Linked DNA regions of Roseibium sp. Sym1. The main gene of each other region encodes a partner of the protein of the gene in region 2 in a complex. Links are inferred from orthologs where the notes say so. Each region holds a gene or a part of one and is shown on either strand. Other genes may lie near its edges. The genes, in order: secY and secA.

Region 1 (9,238 bases), 2.3 Mb from region 2 along the record:
GGCGCCGTGTCCAACCCGGACCACGCCAACGTGAACCTGGGCAAGGCAGGCCGCTCTCGCTGGCTTGGTATCCGTCCGCACACCCGCGGCGTTGCCATGAACCCGATCGACCACCCGCATGGCGGTGGTGAAGGCCGGACTTCCGGCGGTCGTCATCCGGTTACCCCCTGGGGCAAACCGACCAAAGGTAAGCGCACGCGGCGCAACAAGCAGACTGATAAGTATATCGTCCGCAGCCGCCACGCGCGTAAGAAGTAAAGGACAAGGATCGTGGCACGTTCGATCTGGAAAGGTCCGTTTGTCGACGGGTATCTGCTGAAGAAAGCGGACAAGGTCCGTGAGTCAGGCCGGAACGAGGTCATCAAGACCTGGAGCCGCCGCTCGACGATCCTTCCGCAGTTCGTAGGTTTGACCTTCGGCGTCTACAACGGTCAAAAGCACGTTCCGGTGCTGGTGTCTGAAGAGATGATTGGTCACAAGTTCGGCGAGTTCTCGCCGAGCCGGACCTACTACGGACACGGCGCCGACAAGAAGGCAAAGAGGAAGTAACGATGGGCAAGCCGAAGCGTGAGCGGACGCTCGCTGACAACGAGGCTCGGGCAATGACCCGCATGCTGCGCATTTCCCCGCGCAAGCTGAACCTCGTTGCGGCTTCGATCCGTGGTAAAAAGGTCGGCTCCGCGATTGCGGACCTGACATTCTCCCGCAAGCGCATCGCGCAGGACGTCAAGAAGACCCTGATGTCCGCTGTTGCCAACGCGGAAAACAACCATGACCTGGACATCGACAACCTCGTGGTTGCCGAGGCTCATGTTGGCAAGGCTTTTGTCATCAAGCGCTTCCAGGCCCGTGCACGTGGACGCGTCGGCCGGATCGAGAAGCCGTTCTCGAACCTGACCATCGTTGTGCGCGAAGTTGAGGAGACTGCCTGATGGGACATAAGACAAACCCGATCGGCATGCGCCTCGGGATCAACCGCACCTGGGACTCCCGCTGGTACGCGAACAAGAACGAGTACGGCGACCTTCTTCACGAAGACTTCCGCATCCGCGAACTGCTGATGAAGGAACTGAAGCAGGCAGCCGTTTCCAAGGTCGTGATCGAGCGTCCGCACAAGAAGTGCCGCGTGTCCATCCACTCCGGTCGTCCGGGCGTGGTCATCGGCAAGAAGGGTGCAGACATCGAGCGTCTTCGCAAGAAGATCGCCGACATCACCAATTCGGAAGTGCACATCAACATCGTTGAAGTGCGCAAGCCGGAAATCGATGCGACCCTGGTTGCCGCGTCCATCGCGCAGCAGCTGGAACGCCGTGTTGCCTTCCGCCGCGCCATGAAGCGGGCCGTCCAGTCCGCCATGCGTCTCGGCGCCCAGGGCATCCGGATCAACTGCGGCGGCCGTCTCGGCGGTGCGGAAATCGCGCGTATCGAATGGTACCGTGAAGGCCGCGTGCCGCTCCACACCCTGCGTGCCGACATCGACTACGGTGTTGCTAGCGCTCACACGGCTTACGGCGTGTGCGGTGTGAAGGTCTGGATCTTCAAGGGTGAAATTCTGGAGCATGACCCGATGGCGTCCGAACGCCGTGCGACGTCTGCCTCCGAAGGTAACCAGGGTGATCGCGGCGGACGCCGGGATCGGGGCCGCGAGCGCGCAGCTTAAGTTAAGCTGCCTGCCGCTCGTTAGACAAGAAAGACGAGAGAAGAACGATGCTGCAACCGAAGCGCACCAAGTTCCGCAAGCAGCACAAAGGCCGCATCCACGGCTTGTCGAAGGGAGGCACTGACCTCAACTTCGGCGCATTCGGTCTGAAGGCGATTGAGCCGGAGCGTGTAACGGCACGTCAGATCGAAGCGGCCCGTCGTGCTATGACCCGCCACATGAAGCGTGCGGGTCGTGTTTGGATCCGGATCTTCCCGGACGTGCCGGTTTCTTCGAAACCTGCTGAAGTCCGTATGGGTAAGGGTAAGGGTTCACCGGACTACTGGGCTTGCCGTGTCAAGCCTGGCCGGATCATGTTCGAGATTGACGGTGTGCCGGAAGACGTTGCGCGTGAAGCCATGCGTCTTGCCGCTGCCAAGCTGCCGATCAAGTGCCGTTTCGTTCAGCGTATCGGCGAGTAAGGCAGGCGAGGAGTTATAGCCATGAAGGCGACCGATGTACGGGCCAAGACCCTCGACGAGCTCCGCTCGGAGCTCGAGGGCCTGAAGAAAGAGCAGTTCAACCTGCGCTTCCAGAAGGCTACGGGTCAGCTTGAAAACACAGCGCGTGTCCGGCAGATCCGCCGCGACATCGCGCGTATCCAGACGATCATGCGCGAGAAGCGCGTGTCGGCGAACGCGTAAGGAGACGGCCATGCCGAAGCGTATCCTGCAGGGCACCGTTGTCAGCGACGCCAATGACAAGACGGTGACGGTGAATGTGGAGCGCCGCTTCACGCACCCGCTGCTGAAGAAGACCGTGCGTCGGACCAAGAAGTACCGCGCACACGACGAAAGCAACCAGTACAAGGTTGGCGACATTGTTCAGATTGAAGAATGCGCGCCGGTCTCGAAAAACAAACGTTGGACCGTGGTCACCCAGTGACCGCTGTTCATTAGTGAGCATCAGGCGCCCGTGACCCGAGCGCCAAGAGAAGAACAAGGCAGCCAGTCATGATTCAGATGCAAACAAACCTCGACGTCGCCGACAACTCCGGCGCCCGTCGTGTCATGTGCATCAAAGTGCTCGGCGGCTCCAAGCGTAAATATGCCCAGGTTGGCGACATCATCGTCGTCTCCGTCAAAGAGGCAATTCCGCGGGGCCGCGTCAAGAAGGGCGACGTGATGAAGGCTGTCGTCGTGCGCACGGCAAAGGATATCCGCCGTCCCGATGGCAGCGTGATCCGGTTCGACCGCAATGCGGCCGTGCTGGTCAACAACAATAAGGAGCCGGTCGGCACCCGTATCTTTGGTCCGGTGCCGCGCGAACTCCGTGCAAAGAACCACATGAAAATCATTTCGCTCGCGCCGGAGGTGCTCTGATGGCTGCGAAAATTAAAAAAGGCGACACGGTGGTCGTGCTGACCGGCCGTGACAAGGGTAAGTCCGGCGAAGTCATCCAGATGCTGCCGGCCGACAACAAGGCCCTGGTCCGCGGGATCAACATGGTCCGCCGCCACCAGAAGCAATCCCAGACGCAGGAAGCCGGCATTGTGGCCAAGGAAGCCCCGATCCACGTTTCCAACATCGCGCTGGCCGATCCGAAGGACGGCAAGGCGACCCGCGTCGGCTTCAAGGTGCAGGAAGACGGCACCAAGGTCCGTGTGGCCAAGCGCTCGGGAGACCTGATCGATGGCTGAGACCACTAATGTGCCGCGTCTGAAGACGCATTACGATGAAGTCGTGCGCAAGCAGCTTCTGGAAAAGTTCCAGTACAAGAACGTCATGCAGGTTCCGCAGCTGGAAAAGATCGTCCTGAACATCGGTGTCGGCGAAGCTGTCGCGGACTCCAAGAAGGCACGTATCGCAGCTGAAGACCTGGCCATGATTGCCGGTCAGCGGCCGGTCATCACCAAGGCGAAAAAGTCGATCGCGACCTTCAAGGTTCGCGAAGGCATGCCGCTTGGTGCCAAGGTGACCCTGCGCCGTCAGCAGATGTACGAATTCATGGACCGTCTGATCACCATCGCGCTGCCGCGCGTTCGTGACTTCCGCGGACTGAACCCGAAGAGCTTCGACGGTCGCGGCAACTACGCCATGGGCATCAAAGAACACATCGTGTTCCCGGAAATCGAGTACGACAAGGTCGACCAGATCTGGGGCATGGACGTGATCGTTTGCACCACGGCGCCGACGGATGACGAGGCGCGCGAGCTTCTGCGCGCGTTCAACTTCCCGTTCACGAAGTAACGGGCAAGGAAGGGAACGACGATGGCGAAGAAAAGCGCAGTCGAAAAAAACAAGCGCCGCGAGAAGCTTGTCAAGAAATACGCTGAGAAGCGCGCCGCTCTGAAAGCAATGGCCAAGGATGACACCCTGTCCCTGGAAGAGCGTTACAATGCCCGCCTGAAGCTGGCGAAACTGCCGCGGAACTCCGCGCCGAACCGTGTTCGCAACCGTTGCGAAGTGTCCGGCCGTCCGCGCGGTTTTTACCGCAAGCTGAAGATGTCGCGTATTGCGCTTCGTGAACTGGGTTCCCTGGGCAAGATCCCGGGCCTGGTCAAGTCGAGCTGGTAAGGAGAAACTCCGATGGCAATTTCTGATCCGTTGGGGGATATGCTGACCCGGATTCGCAACGCCCAGATGCGTCGCAAGAACAAGGTCAATTCACCAAATTCCAAATTGCGTGCGCATGTACTTGATGTGCTCGCAAAAGAAGGGTACATCCGTGGCTACACCACGGTTGACTACGAGGGCGGCAAGTCCGAGTTGGAAATCGAACTGAAGTATTTCGACGGTGAGCCGGTTATCCGCACGATTGAGCGGGTTTCCAAGCCGGGCCGCCGCGTTTACTCGTCGGTGAAAAACATCCCGCATGTCTCTAATGGCCTGGGCGTGTCGATCATTTCGACCCCGCGCGGCGTCATGAGCGACCATCAGGCGCGGGACGAAAATGTAGGTGGTGAGGTTCTTTGCCGCGTCTTCTGATGCGGCTTCCTCGCTTTTGAAACAACGACAAGGTTGGTCAAATGTCTCGTATTGGCAAAAAGCCAGTCCCCGTGCCAAGCGGGGTAACGGCATCGATCGACGGTCAGACGGTTTCGATCAAGGGCCCGAAAGGCGAAAAGTCTTTCCTGCTCAACGAACTCGTTCTGGCCGAAATGACGGATGACGGTATCAAGATTGATCCGCGCAACGACACCAAGCCGGCTCGCTCCATGTGGGGCATGAGCCGGACCATGGTTCAGAACCTGATCACGGGTGTTACCGAGGGCTTCAAGAAAGACCTCGCCATCACCGGTGTCGGTTACCGCGCGCAGGTCCAGGGTAAGAACCTTCAGCTGGCGCTCGGTTTCTCTCACGACGTTGTCTATCCGATTCCGGAAGGCATCGACATCGTGTGCCCGAAACCCACGGAAATCAGCATCACCGGCACCGACAAACAGCGTGTCGGCCAGGTTGCCGCTGAAATCCGCGAATTCCGCCCGCCGGAGCCCTACAAGGGCAAAGGCGTTCGTTATGCAGACGAGTTCATCGTCCGCAAAGAAGGCAAGAAGAAGTAACGGACCCAGATCATGGCGAACAGCAAACAAGCTTTCGAGCGCCGCCGCGATCGCGTGCGCCGTTCGATCCAGAAAGCCGCGAACGGTCGTCCGCGCCTTTCTATCTTCCGCTCGTCGAAACAGATCTACGCCCAGATCATCGACGACGCGAAGGGGCATACGATTGTCTCTGCTTCAACGATCGAAAAAGATCTCAAGGGCAGCCTGAAAACGGGCGCCGACGTGGCTGCAGCTGCAGCAGTCGGCAAGCTTGTGGCCGAGCGCGCAACCGCCGCCGGCGTCAAGCAGGTCGTGTTCGACCGTGGCGGTTACATGTATCATGGGCGCGTCAAGGCGCTTGCTGATGCGGCCCGCGAAGGTGGACTTGAATTCTGACCAGCGCCCGTTGGCGCTCTTAAGAACGGAAGACGTATAAAATGGCGAGACATGAAAATCGCGATCGCGACGAGCGAGACAGCGAATTCGTCGACAAGCTCGTTCACATCAACCGCGTTGCCAAGGTGGTCAAGGGTGGCCGTCGTTTCGGCTTCGCAGCGCTGGTAGTGGTTGGTGATCAGAAGGGCCGCGTCGGCTTCGGTCATGGCAAGGCACGCGAAGTGCCGGAAGCCATCCGGAAAGCAACTGAGGCAGCAAAGCGCACCATGATCCGCGTGCCGCTGCGCGAGGGCCGGACCCTGCATCACGATGTCGAGGGCCGTCACGGCGCCGGCAAGGTGCTGCTGCGTGCCGCTCCGGCCGGTACCGGTATCATTGCCGGTGGTCCGATGCGTGCCGTCTTCGAAACGCTCGGCGTTCAGGACGTTGTGGCCAAGTCGCTGGGGACTTCCAACCCCTACAACATGGTTCGCGCAACCTTTGCAGCGCTGACCAAGGAAGACAGCCCGCGCTCCGTCGCTGCCCGCCGTGGACTCAAGGTCTCCGTGCTGCAGTCGCGGCGTCGTGACAACACCGATGAGGCGGCACCGGCGGCTGCCGAGGCTTGACCTTGGCGGCTACGGTCCCCAGCTGAAAGAGGGTAGGTTCCATGGCGAACACCGAAAAGACTGTGACGGTCGAACAGATCGGCAGCCCGCTGCGCCGTCCGAAGGACCAGCGCGCGACGCTCGTCGGTCTCGGCCTGAACAAGATGCACCGCCGTTCCACACTGAAGGACACTCCTGAAGTGCGCGGCATGATCAATAAGGTCCAGCATCTCGTTCGCGTCGTCGAAGACAACGCGTAAGAACGGGGTGAGGAGATAAAGACATGAAGCTCAACGAACTTCGTGACAACGAAGGTGCCACCTCCGACCGCATGCGTGTCGGCCGTGGCATCGGGTCCGGAAAGGGCAAGACCGGCGGCCGTGGTGTCAAGGGTCAGAAATCCCGTTCCGGCGTTGCCATCAAAGGCTTTGAAGGCGGTCAGATGCCGCTTCACCGCCGTCTGCCGAAGCGCGGCTTCACGAACATTTTTGCCAAGGACTACAACACCGTGTCCGTCGGCCGTGTTCAGAAGGCGATCGATGCAGGCAAGCTGAATGGTTCCGAGACGGTTACCGTCGAGGCCCTGAAAGCAGCAGGCGTCGTCAAGCGGGTCCGTGACGGTGTGCGCATCGTTGCCAATGGTGAGCTCACCACCGCAGTGACCTTTGAAGTTGCCGGTGCCTCCAAGGGCGCTGTTGCAGCGATCGAAAAAGCAGGCGGCAAGGTTGCCGTTCTCGGAGCTCAGGCTTAACAGCCTGGGCTTCACCCATTTCCTGGGCAAGCATTCCGGAGTAGGGCATGGCATCCGCCGCCGAGCAACTGGCGTCAAATCTCAATTTCTCAGCTTTCGCCAAGGCTGAAGAACTCAAAAAGCGCATCTGGTTCACACTGGGGGCGCTTTTGGTTTATCGACTGGGCACTTACATTCCGCTGCCCGGCATCAATCCCGAAGCCTTCGCGCAGGCCTTCAGCCAGGCCCAGTCCGGCATCATCGGCATGTTCAACATGTTTGCCGGCGGTGCCGTCGAGCGCATGGCGATCTTCGCCCTCGGCATCATGCCGTATATCTCGGCCTCCATCATCATGCAGCTGATGACGACCGTCGTGCCGTCTCTGGAGCAGATGAAGAAGGAAGGCGAGCAGGGCCGCAAGGTCATCAACCAGTATACCCGTTACGGAACAGTGATTCTGGCCGCGTTCCAGGCCTACGGCATCGCCGTCGGTCTCGAGGGCGCGAGCAACGTTGTCACCGATCCGGGCTGGTTCTTCCGGGCGTCCACCGTGATCACGCTGGTCGGCGGCACGATGTTCCTGATGTGGCTGGGCGAGCAGATCACGTCGCGCGGCATCGGCAACGGCATCTCGCTGATCATCTTCGCCGGTATTGTCGCCGGTCTGCCGTCAGCGGTTGTTCAGACGCTCGAACTGGGCCGTCAGGGATCGCTTGCGACCTGGATCATCCTGGCCGTGATCATCCTCGCGGTTGTCGTGATCGGGCTTATCGTGTTCATGGAACGCGCGCAGCGCCGCCTTCTGATCCAGTATCCGAAGCGGCAGATGGGCAACCGCATGTTCGAAGGCAACACTTCGTTCCTGCCGTTGAAACTCAACACCGCGGGTGTGATTCCGCCGATCTTTGCCTCGTCCCTGCTGCTGGTTCCCGCGACCCTGTCCGGGTTCGGCCAGGGGTCCGGCAACGAATGGCTGACCTACATCACGGCTGCGCTCGGTCATGGACAGCCCCTGTTCATGGTCTTCTACGCGGCCATGATCATCTTCTTCTGTTTCTTCTACACGGCGATCGTGTTCAATCCGAGCGACACGGCCGACAACCTGAAGAAACATGGCGGGTTCATTCCGGGCATCCGTCCGGGCGAGCGCACGGCACAGTATATTGACTACGTGCTCACGCGCATTACGGTGGTGGGTGCAATCTATATCACCATCGTTTGTCTATTACCCGAATTCCTCATTTCGGCGACAGGCGTTCCGTTCTATTTCGGGGGAACTTCACTGCTGATTGTCGTGAGTGTGACAATGGATACCGTATCGCAGATCCAGGGCCACCTGCTTGCGCATCAGTATGAAGGGCTGGTGAAAAAAGCGAAACTCAGGGGGAAACGTCGATGAGGCTTATTCTGGTTGGACCGCCAGGAGCGGGGAAGGGGACACAGGCCGCGCACCTTGTCGCGAAATACGGCATACCGCAACTGTCCACCGGAGACATGCTGCGGGCCGCGGTCGCAGCCCAGACCCCGGTAGGCCTCAAAGCCAAGGAAGTCATGGATGCGGGCGGTCTCGTTTCCGACGAGATCGTTGTCGGTATCATCCGCGACCGGATCGCCGAGGACGATGCCAGGAAGGGATTCATTCTCGACGGGTTCCCGCGCACGCTTGCCCAGGCCGAGGCTCTTGACCAGATGCTCGACGCCAACAGCCTGAAGCTGAATGCCGTGCTGGAGCTTCGGGTTGACCAGTCCCAGCTTGTCGATCGCATCATCAAGCGCGCGGAAGATGCCAAGGCCGCCGGCCAGCCGGTGCGCAAGGACGACGACCCGGAAGTCTTCAAGCAACGTCTTGAAGCATACAACCGCGACACGGCGATTGTGGTCCCGTATTACGAGAAGACGGGCCTGCTTTCGGTGATCGACGGAATGCAGTCCATCGAAGATGTGACGTCGTCAATAGATTCCGTTCTGCAAGGACTTGACGAAAAGGTTTAGAGCCGTTAAACGACGCGCTCTAGCTGACAGTTTAGCCGGTTCCATGCATGTGGGACCGGCATTCTCTGTGCCGGGATCGCCCCGGCATTTTCGTACCCGCAAGGGCCGGACTCCACCGGACGCGGGCTTTACCCACTGCGGCCAGACCAGCGGTCCGGCGCACAACATGGAGACGAACGTGGCACGTATTGCTGGCGTTAACATCCCGACGAACAAGCGCGTTGTCATCGCGCTTCAGTACATTCACGGCATTGGCGCGAAATTCGCCCAGGAAATCATCGAAAAGAACAATATCGATGCCGCCCGCCGTGTGAACGAGCTTTCCGACGCAGAAGTTCTGTCCATCCGCGAA
Region 2 (15,951 bases):
CGCCAGACGATCATCACACCCTTCTTCTGGATGTCCACCAGGTCAATCCAGGGGGAGAGCGTGTGGCTGTGCAGGTAGTACATGGACGGGCGCGACGGCGCATAGAGCGATACGTTGGCGGCCGACCACATGTCGCCGGCGACGTAGGCGAGGTCGGTTCCCGTTTCCTGCCGCCAGATCCGGGCGAGATCCTCGCCGATTTCCCGTCCGGGGTAATGGATGCGGGTGTGCTTGGTTTTCCAGAGCGGTTCGAGCACCGCCTGGCCGAACAGTACACCCAGAAAGATCGCCTGGATGGCGACCACGGCGGCGAATGCCCGGCGCGGAAAGGTCCAGAGCGCCGGCAGGGCAAGGTACCTGACCGCCACCATGCCGGAGAGCACGAACATCGGCGTGCCCCACATGTGCTCGAACTCGTTGCCGGTCAGGGCGGATGCCAGCACGACAACGGTGAGCGGAACGAAGGCGAACCACAAGAGGAAGCGGTCCTGCGGAGGCGCCAGCCGGTGCAGGTTCCGTGACCGCCGCGCGCTCAGCAGACGGACTTCCCGCCAGCCGAGACCGGCCAGCACCACCAGGAGGAGACCGCCATGGTTGCCGATCTGCGCGCCGAGGAAATTCAGCGGATTGAATACATGATCCACAAGCGATCCAGCCGGATTGCTGCGGCTGGCGGCATATTGCAGGGTCAGGAAATCCGTTTGCAGCAGCCACATCAGGTGCGGGACGAGCAGGAGGATGCAGGTGAGCGCGCAGACCCAGGGCCCCAGCGTGAAGAGGTGGCGCCGGGCATCTGCAAAAACCAGGGTGTAGAGACCGATCGTGCCGATCAGAAGGGCAACGAAATACTTGGTGTAGAGACCGAAGGCGGCGAGCGCGCCAAGCAGGATCCAGTCGCCCGGACGGCCCTTTTCAAGGGCGCGGTGGTAAAGCAGCATCATCCCGGCCCAGACCGGCACCTGCAGGATGTTCGGATTGAATTCCGGCATCGGCAGGGTGAAATAGAAGGTGACGCTGGTCAGGGCCAAGGCCCAGAAAGCCTGCCAGGGTGACAGGCCCAGGCGCCGGGCGAGCCTCCAGATGAACAGATAGCCAAGGGCGGCGCAGATCGTGCTCAGCCAGTATCCTCCCTGGGTCCCGCCTCCGGTCAGCCTGTAGCTCGCTTCGAGCAGCCAGGCCTGCATGGGCGGGTGCTTGGTATAGCCCAACTGCAGTTCCCGCCCCCAGGCGAACCCTTCGACGACATCGAGCGGCGGAGTGGGAAAGGTCAGGGCCGGAACGAGGGCGTAGAAGAGACAGATCAGTCCGCCATAGATCAGGGCTGCGCGCGATGCCGTCATGCAAGTGTCTCGTGAAGGATCAGGTTTCTGCGGGGCGATGGGAAAAGGCCCACAGCCGCGCTCCGAGGAAAGACAGGGCCGGCACGATGGCGATCGAGACCAGGAGGCCGAGAAGGTCCGGCCACGGTGTGAGCTCCAGCCAGAGCGCCAGGACAAACGAATTCACGGCAAATCCGGAAAGGGCGATGATCAGGAACCGGATCATGCTTTTCAGCGCCTTTCCCTGCTGGCGCAGATGGGCAAAGCTCCAGAAGTAATGCCCGCAGAAGGAGACGCCAAAGGCCGTCAGGAAACCGCAGATATTGGCCGGGAAGGCGGAAAGCGTGCCTGACTGCAGCATGCCGGCGGCAACGACAGTGTGGGTCAGGGTGGCGAGCACGCCGACAATGGCGAATTTGCCCGCTGCCGCGGATTCCGTCCTCAGCCGTTCGTGCCGCGTTCTACCGGACATCAGCCTGCTCGTCCGCCTGGCCGTTTGCGGCGTCAACATTGGCCGGTGCTCCCTCGATGACATCCTGCAGGACATAGACCGGTCGTTGCTTGGCTTCATTGAACAGCCGGGCGATATATTCTCCGATCATGCCGATCGACAGCAGCTGCACCCCGGAGAAAAACAGCAGCGCGACCATCAGCGACGCATAGCCGGGAACATCGATACCGCCAATGAGGACACGCAGCGTCAGATAGAGTGCGTAGGCGAAGGCGCCGACCGAGACCAGTGCCCCGCCGTAGAACCAGACCCTCAGCGGCAGTGTGGTGAAACCGGTCAGACCGTCGAGTGCGAAATTCCAGAGTTTCCAGTAGTTGAACTTGCCCGCGCCGGCTTTTCGCGGCGGCCGCTCGTAGGGAATGGCCATGGTCTGAAAGCCGACCCAGGCAAACAGTCCCTTCATGAAGCGATTGCGTTCCGGCAACTTCATGAGCGCGTCGATCACGACCCTGTCGATCAGGCGGAAGTCGCCGGCGTTGGCGGGCATGTCGATATTGGCGAGCCGGTTGAACAGCCGGTAGAACATGCCCGCGGTCGAACGCTTCATCAGCGTGTCGGACGACCGGTCGACGCGCAGGCCATATACGACATCATAGCCGGCCCGCCATCCGTCCAGCATCTGGAGGATGAGTTCGGGCGGGTCCTGCAGGTCGGCATCGATGATGACCGCGATATCGCCTTTGGCCGCTTCCAGCCCGGCAGACAGGGCGGCTTCCTTGCCGAAATTGCGCGACAGGCCCAGGAGCCGTCCGGGCAGGCCGCCCGCCAGTTCTTGCGACAGGATCTCCGCGGTCCTGTCGCGGCTGCCGTCGTCGATGAATACATATTCGTAGGCCAGGCCGGTCTGGTTCAGCACCGGCCGCGTGGCCTCCAGGAAATGGGTGATCACGTCTTCTTCGTTGAAGACCGGCACAACGAGGCTCAGAAGCGGCGACTGGGGGCGCGTTGCCTGTCGCCGGTTCACGTAGATTTCAGTAGCGGATTTTGGCTGCATGGACCGTCAGGTTCTTGTGATATTCGGCGCAAACTGCCGGAAATGACACAAAAAGGCCAGTCATGTCTTTGCCCTGTCCTGAATTCCGTCGGGACGGAACGGGATCGCGGTGGGCGTTTCGATGGACTGGGACTGTCTCTCAGGTGGACTTTCCGGCGAAAGAGCCGCATTCACCTCCACGGCTCCACTCCAGCTTTCGCGAAAGAGACCTGATCTCAATAGATTGATTCTACTGTGCTTTTTCCAGTATCCCGCCATCCGCGCTTTTTGTTTTTTCCAAAATTTCCTTTTGCCGCCTGGCCTTGGCAACCGCTTCCCTGGAGGCGTCGTTGAGATTGAAAATCTCCAGGTTCTCGGCCTCGGCGTCTTCCACCGGCTGGATCGCGAAATCGCTGTAGGTGGCATTCGCGGGATCCTTCTGGATCCGCTTGCGCATCCTGTGCAGCTTCCAGCCATACAGGCCGAAGCGCAGGTATTTGGCGAGGCTTTCCATCGCGAAAGCAGGATAGTGAAGAACCGCGGGCCAGCGGCGGAACCCGGGCCTGCGCTGATGGGGATCCTTGTAGCGGAAATACCCGCACTGTTGCGGATGAACGCCCTCGAACCGCATGGCACCGTAGATCTGCAGACAGAGGCGCCAGACGCGCACGGGCTTGATGCCATAGGCAACATTGCGGCGCATCAGCGTCTCGACATGCTCGTCGGTATAGTACCAGTCCCAGATGTCCCTGTAGGTCTTCTGCCAGATCTCCGGACTCATCAGCGGATGTTCACAGGTGGTGTGTTCCAGATCGTAGCGGTTGAGATCCGGGTCGAGCCAGGTGCCGCTTTCGTAGAGCTTCTGGTGGTCCTCCGATCCGGGGAGCGGGGTCAGCATCGTGAATTCGAGCATGTCGACGGGCAACTCCCGCTTGATGATCTCGATATCCCTGCGAATGCTTTCGGGTGTGTCGTTCGGCAGGCCCATGATGAAGCCGGCATAGGTCATGATGCCGGCCTCTTTCCACAACTGGAACATCCTGCGGTATTCCGTGATGCGGTTCTGGCCCTTTTTCATATGGGCGAGATTTTCCGGATTGATGCTCTCCAGCCCGATAAAGACGTGCGTGCAGCCCGCGCGGGCCGCCTTTGTGACAAAATTCGGCAGCCGGTGGGCAAGCGTGTCGATCTGGATCAGAAAGTGGATCCGGATACCGTCCTGCTCCTTCAGCTGGATGATCCGGTCGAAGATCGGTTCCCAGTTCTTGTTCCGGGCAAAATTGTCGTCGGTGATGAAGAAGGAGTGGATCCCCTGGGCATGGTTGGCCCGGATCAGATTTTCGATATCGTCCGCGTCCCGCCAGCGGGACTTGCGTCCCTGAACGTTGATGATCGTGCAGAAGGAACACTGGAAGGGGCACCCGCGCCCGGCATCGAAGGAAGACAGCTTGCCGTCATATTTCCGCACGATGGCTTCCGGCAGGAGCGGCGGCACCTGGTGCTGCAGACCGGGCAGGTCGTTCATCACGTTGTATATCGGCTTCAGACTGTTTTGCGCGGCGTCGCGCAACAGGCTTTCGAAATGCTCCTCCGCCTCGCCCGCAAACAGGGTCACGCCCATGTCGAGAGCCTCTTGCAGGTCGGGCGGAATCTCCTTGAGCATCGACAGGCACCCGGACACATGAAATCCGCCCATGATGACGGTCACGTTCTCGCGCCGGAGCTGGCGGGCAATGTCGAGGGTCCGCGGATACTGGTTGGACTGTACGCCGGTAAGGCAGACGATCCCGCCATTGTCCTTCGTGTTCTTTATGATCTGGCCAAGCGGTACACGCATGGTCATCTCGTCATAGGCGTTGACCGATATTCGGGTGTCTTCACCGAGCACTTTGCGCTCTGCGCAATCCTGGGCGATCGAATAGAGACAGGCCATGGAGTTGGAAGGAATCCAGGCCTTCCACCACTGCAGGACATAACCGTCGTCATCGTAGTGGGACGGCTTGATGATCTCGATGTGAAACGTACCCATACCGCCTGACCTCCGCTGGCGCGCAGGGGATGGCTATCCTCGGAAATGGCATTTCCGGTTTGTCGTTATTGTTGTTTCCGAGTACCCCTGCACGAGCTTGTTGCTCGTGACGCACCGTAAAGGAAGCGCGGCGCCGACACAAGGAAACGTGTGCAATGCAGAAACGTCCTGTGCGGTAAGGCGCAAGCTGCCGTTCCGGTATCGTTTTGCCGGTCCTGGCCCTATAGCATCTCGTAGTCGAACCAGAGGAAGTCGCGCTTGTAGATCTCGTTGATCTTGTCGATGTTTTCCCGGTTGTTGAGGATCTTGTCCTCGAACTGTCCGGACGGCTTGGACGTGTTCAACTTGGGCAGGCTGGACTTGGGGGTGAAGCCGAGCCGCGCCGACAGCTCCGCCTCGACATTGTCAAGGTTCTCGAAGCGGAAGACCTGATCCGTGATCAGGCCGCCCTTGGGAGAAATCAGCCAGTCTATCTGGGGATTGGTCTGGGACAGGCCCCAGGAGTTGTAAGGTCCAACCGGCGGCCGCTTCATGTGAACGTCATCGAGAAACTTCTCAAAGGAAATCTGCTCGATCTTCTTTTTGTCCAGCATGTAGTTGTAGAGCGAAATCGCCCGCGTATAGGGATTGCGCACGACGGCGAACTTGTAGGAGCTCCTGTTGTAGCGCCTTGAGACGATGCCCAGTTCCACAAGCGTTGCATAGTGATAGTGCCCGAAGGTGACCGCGCCGACATTCGGGAATGTCGGAACGGTCTTGCGGTCGAGCAGTTCTTCCATGCCGATCGCGTCACGCAGCCAGTTGAAAAATGACGTGCCCGCGGTCTTGGGGATCCAGATGAAACAGCATTTCGGCTGCCGCCGGTTCTTCAGGAAGAGCTGAGCCTTCTTCAGCGAGTGTCTCATAAAGGGTATCTGGATGTTGCCGCGGCACTCAAACGAGAGCGCCGTGGCAGTGCTTGAATTTCTTGCCCGATCCGCAGGGACAGGCTTCGTTGCGGCCGACCTTGCCCCAGCTTGCGGGATTGTTCGGATCGCGCGCGGCGGCAGCGCCCTGCTGGCTGTCGGCAAGTGCCATCTCGTCTTCCCCGGTCAACGGGTTGATGTGATGGGGATGCATTTCGGGCTCATCCGGCATTTGCGGCGGCTGCTCGGTCACCAGTTCCACGCGCAGCAGCTGGGCCGTTGTCATCTGGCGCAGTTGCGCGAGCATGGATTCGAACAGCGTGAAGGCCTCTGTCTTGTACTCCTGGAGAGGATCCCGCTGGGCGTAGCCGCGGAAGGCGACCACGGAGCGCAGGTGATCGAGATTGGCCAGGTGCTCGCGCCAGAGGTTGTCGAGCGTCTGCAGGAGGATCGCCTTTTCCACCTGCCGCATGATGTCCGGTGAATATTTGGCGACCTTCTGGGCCATGGTCTCGTCGGCGGCCTTGCGCAGACGGTCCTTGACCTCCTCGTCGGCAATGCCTTCCTCGGCGGCCCAGTCCTTGATCGGCAGGTCGAGGTTGAGATATTTCTTCACCTCTTCCTGCAGGCCGTCCGTGTCCCATTGTTCCGGGTAGGCGCGCTCCGGGATGTGGTTGGAGACCAGGTCCTCGACAACGTCCTGGCGCATGTCGCTGACCGCGTCCTGGATGGCATCGCTGTCCATCAGTTCGATACGCTGGTCGAAGACGACCTTGCGCTGGTCGTTCATCACGTCGTCGAACTTGAGCAGGTTCTTGCGGATGTCGAAGTTGCGTGCCTCGACCTTCTGCTGCGCCTTTTCCAGCGCCTTGTTGATCCAGGGGTGGATGATCGCCTCGCCTTCTTCGAGGCCGAGCTTCTGCAGCATGGAATCCATGCGCTCGGAACCGAAGATGCGCATCAGGTCATCCTGCAGCGACAGGAAGAACTTCGAATGGCCCGGGTCGCCCTGACGGCCGGAGCGGCCGCGCAGCTGGTTGTCGATACGGCGGCTTTCGTGGCGCTCGGTGCCGATCACGTATAGGCCGCCCGCGGCCAGCGCCTTTTGCTTGAGCGCCTCGACTTCGTCCCGGATGGCGGCTTCCCGTGCGCTGCGTTCAGCGCCTTCCGGCATCTCGCCCAGTTCCATCTCGATCTGCATGTCGGCGTTGCCGCCGAGCTGGATGTCCGTGCCGCGGCCGGCCATGTTGGTGGCAATGGTCACGGCACCCGGCAGACCTGCCTGGGCGACGATGAAGGCTTCCTGCTCGTGATAGCGGGCATTGAGGACGGCGAAGGCCTTGGTCTTGCCGTCATCTGTTTTCTGGGCGGCGGCAAATGCGGCCGGGTCGCTGAGATCGATCTGCTTGTAGCCGTGCTTTTTCAGCATTTCGGCAAGCATCTCGGATTTTTCGATGGACGTCGTGCCGACCAGAACCGGTTGTCCGCGTTCCTTGCAGTCGTCGATCAGCGTGACGATGGCGTTGAACTTCTCCTGGACGGTCCGGTAGACCTCGTCGTCGTCATCGATCCGGCTGACCGGCATGTTGGTCGGGATCTCGACCACGTCCAGCTTGTAGATGTCGGCGAATTCGTCCGCTTCCGTCGACGCCGTGCCGGTCATGCCGGCCAGCTTGTCATACATGCGGAAATAGTTCTGGAACGTGATCGAGGCGAGCGTCTGGTTCTCCGGCTGGATATGGGCCTTTTCGCGGGCTTCCAGGGCCTGGTGAAGGCCTTCCGAGAAGCGGCGGCCCGGCATCATGCGGCCGGTGAACTCGTCAATGATGACGACTTCGCCATTGCGGACGATGTAGTCCTTGTCGCGCTGAAACAGCTTGTGCGCCTTCAGCGCCTGCTGCAGGTGGTGCACGACCGAGACGTTTTCCACGTCATAAAGGGAATCGCCCTTCAGCAGGCCGGCTTCGCTCAGCAGGCCTTCGAGCTTTTCGTTGCCCGCCTCGGTGAAGGTGGCCGAACGCGCCTTTTCGTCGAGCTCGTAATCCTCTTCGGTCAGGTTCGGAATGAACGCGTCGACCGTGTTGTAGAATTCGGAGCGGTCTTCCAGCGGACCGGAGATGATCAGCGGGGTACGGGCTTCGTCGATCAGGATCGAGTCGACCTCGTCAACGATCGCATAGGCATGTTCACGCTGAACCATCGACGCCCGGTCGTGCTTCATGTTGTCGCGGAGGTAGTCGAAGCCGAATTCGTTGTTGGTGCCGTAGGTCACGTCCGCTGCATAGGCCGCACGGCGTTCCTCGTCGCTGAGGCCGTGGGTGATGCAGCCGACGGTCAGGCCGAGAAACCTGTAAACCTGGCCCATCCACTCGCTGTCGCGCTGCGCCAGATAATCGTTCACGGTCACCACGTGAACGCCCCGGCCGGTCAGGGCGTTGAGATAGACCGGCGCCGTTGCCACCAGCGTCTTGCCCTCACCGGTGCGCATTTCGGCGATCTGGCCGGAATTCAGCACCATGCCGCCGATCAGCTGCACATCGTAGTGGCGCTGGCCGAGAGCACGACGGGCGGCCTCGCGGACTGTTGCGAAGGCCGGGACAAGAAGATCGTCGAGTTTCGCGCCGTTTTTCAGCTGGGTCCGGAATTCGTCGGTGCGGGCCCTGAGGGCCTCGTCCGACAACGCCTGAACTTCCGGTTCGAGGGCGTTGATCTGTTCGACCCCTGCCCGAAATGTCTTTACCTTCCGGTCGTTCGCCGAACCGAAAATCTTACGTGCTAAAGCGCCAAGGCCAGCCATGTGGCGGTCCTTCCCTAAAGGGCGGCGCCAACTGGCATTCCGGCGCCTGCCCATGAAATCGTCTCAATTGCTGTCCACGTTGCCGCCAAGCGCAACGCGCTGGCCGGTGAACGCGGCCGAAAAGATGCCATCCCGGCCTGAAAGCCAGAACGCTCGACAGATAAGAGGGGGCTGAATGCTTGTCAACGCCGCTGGAATGCGCAAAGTAGCGACGCCCTCCTTCGAGCGGGGGCTGAAAGAATACCATTCCGATAGGTAAAGGACTTCTCATGTTCCGAATTTCGATGCGCAGGCCGGCCCAGGCGCTTGCCGTTTCCTTCCTGGCCCTGACGCTCGGATCCGCCTCGTTGTCCGCGCAAGAGCCCGGCGATGTCGTTGCCAAGGTCGGCGACGCGGAAATCACGGAAGCCGATATGGCATTTGCCGCCCAGGATCTCGGCCAGGAATTGCAGCGTTTTCCGCCGACCCAGTGGCGCAAGCTGCTGCTTGACGTGATGATCGATATGGAATTGATGGCGCACGCGGCCCGTGAAGCCGGTCTCGACAAGGATCCGGACTTCCAGAAGCAGCTGGAATTCCTGCAGCTTCGGGCCCTGCGCAATGCGTATCTGGGTCAGAAAATCAACGCCGATATCTCGGAAGAAGATCTCAAGGCGGCCTATGACAAGGAATTCGCGGATTTCGAAGGCGCTGAGGAACTCAACGCCAGTCACATCCTGGTGAAGGAAAAGGCGGAAGCCGAGGAAATCATCAAGCAGCTCGACGAGGGCGCGGATTTCGCCGAGCTGGCGCGTGAAAAATCGACCGGCCCCTCGGGCCCGAACGGTGGCAACCTCGGCTATTTCGCCAAGGGCCAGATGGTCAAGCCGTTCGAGGATGCAGCGCTTGCCCTGGAGACCGGTTCCTATACGAAGGAGCCTGTGGAGACCCAGTTTGGCTGGCATGTCATCCGGTTGGACGACAAGCGCCGCCAGGACAAGCCGAGCCTGGAAGATGTTGCCCAGGGCCTGCGTCAGCAGCTGATGCGTGAAGCCTATGATGCGCGCATGGCCGAGCTCAAGGACAAGGTCGCCATCGAGATTATCGATGAGGACCTTGCGAAGGCGGAAAACGCCGGAGACGCACCGGCAACCGAAGCCACCGAATAAGGCGACGCACCGCTGAGATCCGGAACCCGGCAGCTCCCCGCTGCCGGGTTTTTTGCTGGCCGGATCCGCAGGCCATTGCGGCCCCAAAAAACATGCTCTAGAGACTCCTTGTTCTCTTTCTGACCGGGACTGCTTCGATGTCGACGACCGTTTCCCCCCTTGCGCCCGCTTCCTATCCGGACATGCCGGAGATCAGGGGCGTTGCCTTTGCCACCGCATCGGCGGGGATCAAGTACAAGGGCCGGACGGATGTTCTGCTGGCCACCGTGGCCGAAGGCACGTCGGTCGCGGGTGTCTTCACAAAATCAAGGTGTTCCTCCGCTCCGGTGGACTGGTGCAAGGACCGTATCGGCGGCGGAACGGCGCGGGCGCTGCTGGTCAATTCCGGCAATGCCAACGCCTTCACCGGCAAGAGGGGCAAGGCGGCCGTTGAGTTGTCCGCACAGATCGTGTCCGGGGCGCTTGGTTGTCCGGACAGCGAGATCTTCCTGGCATCGACCGGGGTGATCGGGGAGCCGCTTCCGGCCGAAAAGTTTTCCGGCGTGGTCGATGCGCTGGAGGCGGACCAGGGCAGCGCGTCCTGGCTCGATGCCGCCAGGGCGATCATGACCACGGACACATATCCCAAGGTGGCGACGGCCACCGTCGAACTCGACGGTGTCACGGTCTCCATCAACGGGATTGCCAAGGGCGCGGGCATGATCGCGCCGGACATGGCGACGATGCTGTCCTTTATCTTCACCGACGCCCCGATCGCGCCGGCCGTGCTGCAGGCGCTGTTGAGCGGCGAGGTGGACGGCAGTTTCAACGCTGTCACCGTCGACAGCGACACATCCACGTCCGACACGGTCCTGCTCTTTGCCACGGGAACCGCCACGGAGAACGGTGTCGATCCGGTGAACGCGCTTGACGATCCGCGGGTGGACATATTGCGGGCGGCGCTCGCGGACGTGATGGTCGATCTTGCCCACCAGATTGTCCGCGACGGCGAAGGAGCCCGGAAATTCGTCGAAGTGCGCGTGGACGGCGCCGAAAGCGATGCCTCGGCGAAGAAAATTGCGCTGTCGATTGCCAATTCCCCCCTCGTCAAGACGGCTGTCGCCGGCGAGGACGCCAATTGGGGACGTGTCGTCATGGCGGTCGGCAAGGCCGGGGAACCCGCGGACCGCGACCGGCTCGCCATCTGGTTCGGCGACGTGCGGGTGGCCGTGGAAGGAGAACGGGACCCGGACTACAGCGAGGCGGCAGCTTCCGCCGTCATGAAGGAGGACGAGATCGTCATCCGGGTGGATCTCGGTCTGGGATCCGGACAGGCCTCGGTCTGGACCTGCGATCTCACCAAGGAATATGTCGCCATCAACGGTGACTACCGCAGCTGATCGCCTGCGGCTTCGTTCCAGGCTTCGCAGTTCTGACGGTGCTTTCGCAAATACACTTAACGCGGCGTTACGCGGCCGCTTCGAATTCGGACACTTGCTTATGACCAAGATCGTGCTCGTCGCGGCCTGCGCCCTTGTCGATGTCGACGGCCGCATTCTGCTGGCTCAACGACCGGAAGGGAAATCCATGGCGGGTCTTTGGGAATTTCCCGGTGGCAAGGTCGAGGCGGGTGAGCGGCCCGAGGAGACATTGATCCGGGAACTGCACGAGGAGCTCGGCATAGAAGTTAACGAAGCGTGTCTGGCTCCGCTCACTTTCGCCAGTCATTCTTACGAAGATTTTCACCTACTTATGCCACTTTTCATCTGTCGTAGATGGGGTGGTATCCCGCATGGACGCGAAAATCAGGCGTTGAAGTGGGTGCGTGCTGCCAGGCTGAGGGACTATCCGATGCCGGCGGCCGACGAACCGCTCATCCCTCATCTGCAGGAAGCCGTTTGACGCCGTGATGTCATGCCTGCGGGCAGGGAGTGTTCGATTTGAAAACCGGGCCGATCGATTTTAGACCCGCCAGACGTCTTGTTCTGCGCTTCCTGCATGACGAACGCGGCGCCACCGCCATGGAATATGGCATGATCGTCGCCATTATCGGTATCATTATCATCGCGGGTTTCGGCGCGATCGGCGAGACCTTGCGGGACGACGTGTTCGGCGCGGTCGTGAGCACGCTCGACGCCGTTCTGGCGACAGATGGCGGCAGCGGCGGCTAGGCTGTCGTGACAAAGTAACGACCGGCATCGTTGGAGCCAGCCGGCATCCCTTCCTCCTTACAATTTTCGTTCCGGCACACCGAGAGCGTCTGCCAGCCGTGTCTTGGCGCTGCCAGGGCGCAGCGGTTTCTGCTGGCTGTCGTGGGGCGCCCAGCCCAGGAGCGTCACGAAGGCAAAGGTGGCCCTGATCCGGCCGTCCGGATCGGCATGGTTTTCGGCATAAAGCTCCGCGGCGCGCAACAGGACCTGCCGATTCAAGGGGGGTCTGCTGCGGTCCCTCAGCACGCTGGTCGCGCCCATGGCCCTGAGATCGGCCATCAGCGCGAACAGGGTATCGTAGCGCACGGTGAAAGTGTCGATGTCCGTGACCGGAAGCGCGAACCCTGCCCGCTGCAGCAGACTGCCGAGATCGCGGGTGTCGGCAAACGGCATCACGCGCGCGGCGGCCCCGCCACGGATCTCCAGTTCCGCCCGGGTGAGGCTGTCGCGGAGTTCGCTCAAAGTGCCTGCCCCGGCGAGCGTCGCCAGGAACAGGCCGTCAGGCCTGAGTGCCCGGCGGATCTGGACGAGGCAGCCCGGCAGGTCGTTGACAAATTGCAGGTTGAGCGCCGACACGATCAGGTCGACGCTTTGGTCCCGAAAGGGCAGGAGCGCGTCGTCACAGACGAGGTCGGGCGGCGGCAGGGCGGGATCGGCCACGAGGAGATCGGCTCTGAGCACGGTTTCGGCCTTGCCCGAGTCGGCGATGGCCTGTGCGATCCGGCCGGTGTGGCCGCCCAGATCGACGGCCGTCCCGAAACGCCTGTTGATCAGCAGCAGCCGGTCCGAGAGGTCCTCGGCCACGGTTTCAAGAAGAAAATCCGCACCGGGTTTTGCGCCCTTGAGGGCGCGCTTCCGGCGGCTCTGAAAGAGCGGACGATCAAATAGGTCTGGCTGTGCGCTCAAGGGATCTCTCGGCCTTCTTCGGGATCATTGCGGTCACATATGGTATCCGGCCGTGGACGTCAAAGCACGGGCAGCGCAGAAGCCAGGATTGAACACCAATTCCGGCCCGGTGCAATTCATGGTAGTTTCCCTTCGCTGATGAACGAAAAACGGGAGCCCGTGCTTGTCGCCGACCGGTGGACGTTTCCTTGCCCTGTCCCGGTTTGCCGCCGGTTCGGTCCTGGATGGCCTTCTGCCACGCCGTTGCCTGAGCTGTGATGCGCGGGTGGGCGTGACGGAGGGGATATGCGCGACCTGCTGGCGGGAAACGCCGTTTCTGGAAAGGCCCTGGTGCCAGCGGCTCGGCACGCCGTTTTCCTATGATGTCGGTGCGGGCGCATGGGGACCGCAGGCAATTGCCGCTCCGCCGCTCTTCGACCGGTTGCGTGCCGTTGCCTTTTACGACGGTCCCGCGCGGCAACTGGTCCTTTCCCTGAAATTCTCGCGCAGGCGCGAACTCGCCCGTCCCATGGCGCGCTGGATGGTTCGGTCGGGTCAGGAACTGTTTCAGTCCGACAGTCTCATCGTCCCGGTGCCGCTGCACTGGACCCGGCGTCTGACGCGGCGGTTCAACCAGGCGGCGGATCTCGCCAGGGAAGTGGCGCGGCAAACCGGAACCGGGTACGAGCCGTTGCTTCTGAAACGGCTCAAGCGCACCCGCCAGCAGGTCGGCCTGACGGCAGGGGACCGGCGCAGGAATGTCCGCACGGCGTTCGCGCTCGATGCCCGTCGGCTGGGTGCCGTTCCGGGGCGGCATTTCGTGCTGGTCGACGATGTCCTGACCACCGGGTCCACGGTGACCGCCTGTGTCAGGTGTCTGCTTGGCGCCGGCGCCGCATCCGTTGATGTGCTGACCTTCGCGCTGGTGGATCCGAACACGCAACCGGCGCGCGGCCGTGATCTCCCGTAACCTTTTCGACAGTCTCTTGAGTTTCTGCGCCGCGCACGCATATAACGCCGGGAACTGGTGCGGCCCCTCGAATTCCGGCTGGCGGCCACCAAGGTAAAAGGATTGGACTTGATGGCTGAAGTGGTGATCTACACGCGCCAACTTTGCGGGTTTTGCACGGCTGCGAAAAGGCTGCTCGACAAGAAGGGGGTCTCCTACAAGGAACATGACGCGACGTTCGACCCCGGTCTGCGCAAGCAAATGGTACAAAAGGCCAATGGTCAGTCGACCTTCCCCCAGGTCTTTGTCGGAACAACCCATGTCGGCGGCTGCGATGACCTGCACGCGCTGGAGCGGGCCGGCAAACTGGACGCCTTGCTCGCGTCCTGATTAACTTGGAGCGGTGCCCCAGACGCACAGCCTCAAAAATCCTAGACGGGAGTAAGCGGTCGGATGACCTCATTCACGGCAGCATGTGTTCAACTTCGCAGCGGCAAGTCTGTGGCCGCCAATGCCGAAACGGCCGCGGACCTGATCCGGGCAGCGGCCCGGGACGGTGCGCAGTATGTTCAGACGCCTGAAATGTCGAACGTGCTGGTGAAAAGCCGCGAGGAACTGCTTGACCGGATTTGCGAAGCCGGCACCGATCCTTTCCTGAACATGGCAAGATCTCTGGCCGCGGATCTGGGCATTTACCTGCATCTGGGGTCGCTCGCCGTCCTCGCCGGCAACGGCAAGGTGGCCAACCGCGCCTTCCTGATCGGTCCGGACGGGTCTCTCCTGGCGACATACGACAAGATCCACATGTTCGACGTGGACCTGCCCAATGGCGAGAGCTGGCGGGAATCGGCCACCTACGAGCCGGGTACCCGGACCGTGATTGCCGATCTTCCCCTTGGCAGGGTCGGCATGGCGGTGTGTTACGATATCCGCTTTCCGGCGATCTTCCGGACACAGGCGCGTCAGGGGGCCGAGGTGCTGACCGCTCCGGCGGCGTTCACGCGCCAGACTGGCGAAGCGCATTGGCATGTGCTACAGCGCGCTCGCGCCATCGAGAACGGGGCGTACGTCATCTCCGCAGCCCAGGGCGGTACGCATGAAGATGGCCGCGAAACCTTCGGACACAGCCTCGTGGTGGATCCCTGGGGCAAGGTGATCGCTGAACTGGACGGAGATGAACCGGGTTACATGCTGGCCGAGATCGATACGGAACAAGTCGCCAAGGCGCGTGCGCGGATCCCCGCCATTGCCAATGAACGGGAGTTCGGCTGCCATATTGCCGAGGCCCGGAAGGAGATCCCGGCGTGATCAAGTACACGCTTCAATGCGATGATGCCCATTCATTCGAAGGCTGGTTCCGCAATTCCGGAGACTTTGACCTTCAGTGCAGCCGAAATCTGGTGTCCTGCCCGGTCTGCGGTTCGAATGACGTCAGGAAAGGCCTGATGGCACCCGCCGTTTCCACGGCCCGCAGCAGGGACTCGCTCGCCGATGCCGCCCGAACGGAGATGCTTGCGCAAGAGGCTGCGGCCAAGCCGGAAGGAACAGCGCCGGCCCAGGCCGCGGCGATGCAGCCTTCGGCCCTTCTGCCCAAGGACCTGCAACAGAAGGAAGTGGTCGAGGCACTCCGTCTGCTGCGCACGCGCATTGTCGAGAATTCCGAGAATGTCGGCGAAAACTTTGCCAGGGAAGCCCGCAAGATCCATTACGGCGAAGCCGAAGAGCGCAGCATCTACGGTGAAACCACACCCAAGGATGCCGAGGCCCTGATGGAAGAAGGCATCTCCGTGTTTCCCCTGCCGGATCTGCCCGACGACAAGAACTGATCGGAAAAGCCTCCGCGCAATGCGCGAAGGCCTGACAGGAATCTCCTGCAAATCCCAGGGGTTCGTACCCTGGTCCGCGAGGACCGCTTGCCCTGTTACGACTTGGCGGTTGTTGCGGTTTTGCGCCGGCTGGTCGATTTCCCGGCCGCCTGCTTGACCTCTTCGAGACTCTCCTCGGCGGCCTTGCTCAGTTCGCTGACGCTTTCCATGGCCGTTTCGTTGAGTTCCTCAACCGCGGCGGCGTTTTCGGAAAAGCTGTCACGGAAAAGGGCAGCCTGCTTTTCGAAATGCTGCTGGTACTCGTTTGCCATCTTGGAATAGAAGTCCTGCAGCTTCGCCATGGTTTCTTCCGGCGCAACGCATTGACTCAGGGACTTGGCGCATTCGAAATCTTCATGAAGCCGGTGGGAAACGAAATCC

What was found.
Region 1: the proteins of secA (region 2) and secY are in contact, whole or in part, in a crystal structure (PDB 3DIN), measured with the Thermotoga maritima proteins. The link is inferred for Roseibium sp. Sym1 from one-to-one orthologs. Residues at the interface, in WP_004082002.1 of Thermotoga maritima: Glu261, Ala262, Arg263, Lys300, Ala301, Arg302, Thr303, Ile304, Ile305, Leu323, Tyr324, Asp325, Pro326, Val329, Ser330, Tyr333, Ile336, Lys340, Phe345, Val349, Glu363, Phe364, Tyr374, Ser375, Gly376, Gly377, Glu393, Ile395, Thr482, Ser483; in WP_004081795.1 of Thermotoga maritima: Glu108, Gly109, Glu110, Glu111, Ala236, Glu237, Arg238, Arg239, Ile240, Thr241, Ile242, Gln243, Tyr244, Ala245, Arg246, Arg247, Val248, Thr249, Gly250, Arg251, Arg252, Val253, Tyr254, Gly256, Ala257, Ser258, Thr259, Tyr260, Leu261, Pro262.

What each region holds. Positions count from the first base shown.
Region 1 is NZ_CP114786.1:4,531,388-4,540,625, forward strand. The notes cover bases 6,239-9,127. They hold secY (preprotein translocase subunit SecY), read left to right. Parts: upstream 6,239-6,961; coding sequence 6,962-8,293; downstream 8,294-9,127. Other genes in these bases: rpmD (50S ribosomal protein L30), read left to right, coding at 6,239-6,423; rplO (50S ribosomal protein L15), read left to right, coding at 6,447-6,914; O6760_RS20750 (adenylate kinase), read left to right, coding at 8,290-8,886; rpsM (30S ribosomal protein S13), read left to right, coding at 9,065-9,127. Outside these bases: rplB (50S ribosomal protein L2), read left to right, coding at 1-258; rpsS (30S ribosomal protein S19), read left to right, coding at 271-549; rplV (50S ribosomal protein L22), read left to right, coding at 552-932; rpsC (30S ribosomal protein S3), read left to right, coding at 932-1,660; rplP (50S ribosomal protein L16), read left to right, coding at 1,708-2,121; rpmC (50S ribosomal protein L29), read left to right, coding at 2,143-2,343; rpsQ (30S ribosomal protein S17), read left to right, coding at 2,354-2,584; rplN (50S ribosomal protein L14), read left to right, coding at 2,653-3,021; rplX (50S ribosomal protein L24), read left to right, coding at 3,021-3,338; rplE (50S ribosomal protein L5), read left to right, coding at 3,331-3,888; rpsN (30S ribosomal protein S14), read left to right, coding at 3,910-4,215; rpsH (30S ribosomal protein S8), read left to right, coding at 4,228-4,626; rplF (50S ribosomal protein L6), read left to right, coding at 4,668-5,201; rplR (50S ribosomal protein L18), read left to right, coding at 5,214-5,576; rpsE (30S ribosomal protein S5), read left to right, coding at 5,618-6,184; more of rpmD, read left to right, coding at 6,226-6,238; more of rpsM, read left to right, coding at 9,128-9,238. UniProt on the Escherichia coli protein: The central subunit of the protein translocation channel SecYEG. Consists of two halves formed by TMs 1-5 and 6-10.
Region 2 is NZ_CP114786.1:2,252,541-2,268,491, forward strand. The notes cover bases 5,566-8,868. They hold secA (preprotein translocase subunit SecA), read right to left. Parts: upstream 8,535-8,868; coding sequence 5,766-8,534; downstream 5,566-5,765. Other genes in these bases: O6760_RS10375 (sulfotransferase family 2 domain-containing protein), read right to left, coding at 5,566-5,737; O6760_RS10385 (peptidylprolyl isomerase), read left to right, coding at 8,804-8,868. In the rest of the region: O6760_RS10355 (glycosyltransferase family 39 protein), read right to left, coding at 1-1,340; O6760_RS10360 (GtrA family protein), read right to left, coding at 1,360-1,791; O6760_RS10365 (glycosyltransferase family 2 protein), read right to left, coding at 1,781-2,824; O6760_RS10370 (B12-binding domain-containing radical SAM protein), read right to left, coding at 3,054-4,832; more of O6760_RS10375, read right to left, coding at 5,054-5,565; more of O6760_RS10385, read left to right, coding at 8,869-9,682; bifunctional glutamate N-acetyltransferase/amino-acid acetyltransferase ArgJ, read left to right, coding at 9,820-11,061; O6760_RS10395 ((deoxy)nucleoside triphosphate pyrophosphohydrolase), read left to right, coding at 11,162-11,563; O6760_RS10400 (Flp family type IVb pilin), read left to right, coding at 11,593-11,832; O6760_RS10405 (class I SAM-dependent methyltransferase), read right to left, coding at 11,890-12,777; O6760_RS10410 (ComF family protein), read left to right, coding at 12,941-13,726; grxC (glutaredoxin 3), read left to right, coding at 13,838-14,095; O6760_RS10420 (carbon-nitrogen hydrolase family protein), read left to right, coding at 14,159-15,013; O6760_RS10425 (DUF1178 family protein), read left to right, coding at 15,010-15,531; O6760_RS10430 (hypothetical protein), read right to left, coding at 15,627-15,951. UniProt on the Escherichia coli protein: Required for protein export, interacts with the SecYEG preprotein conducting channel.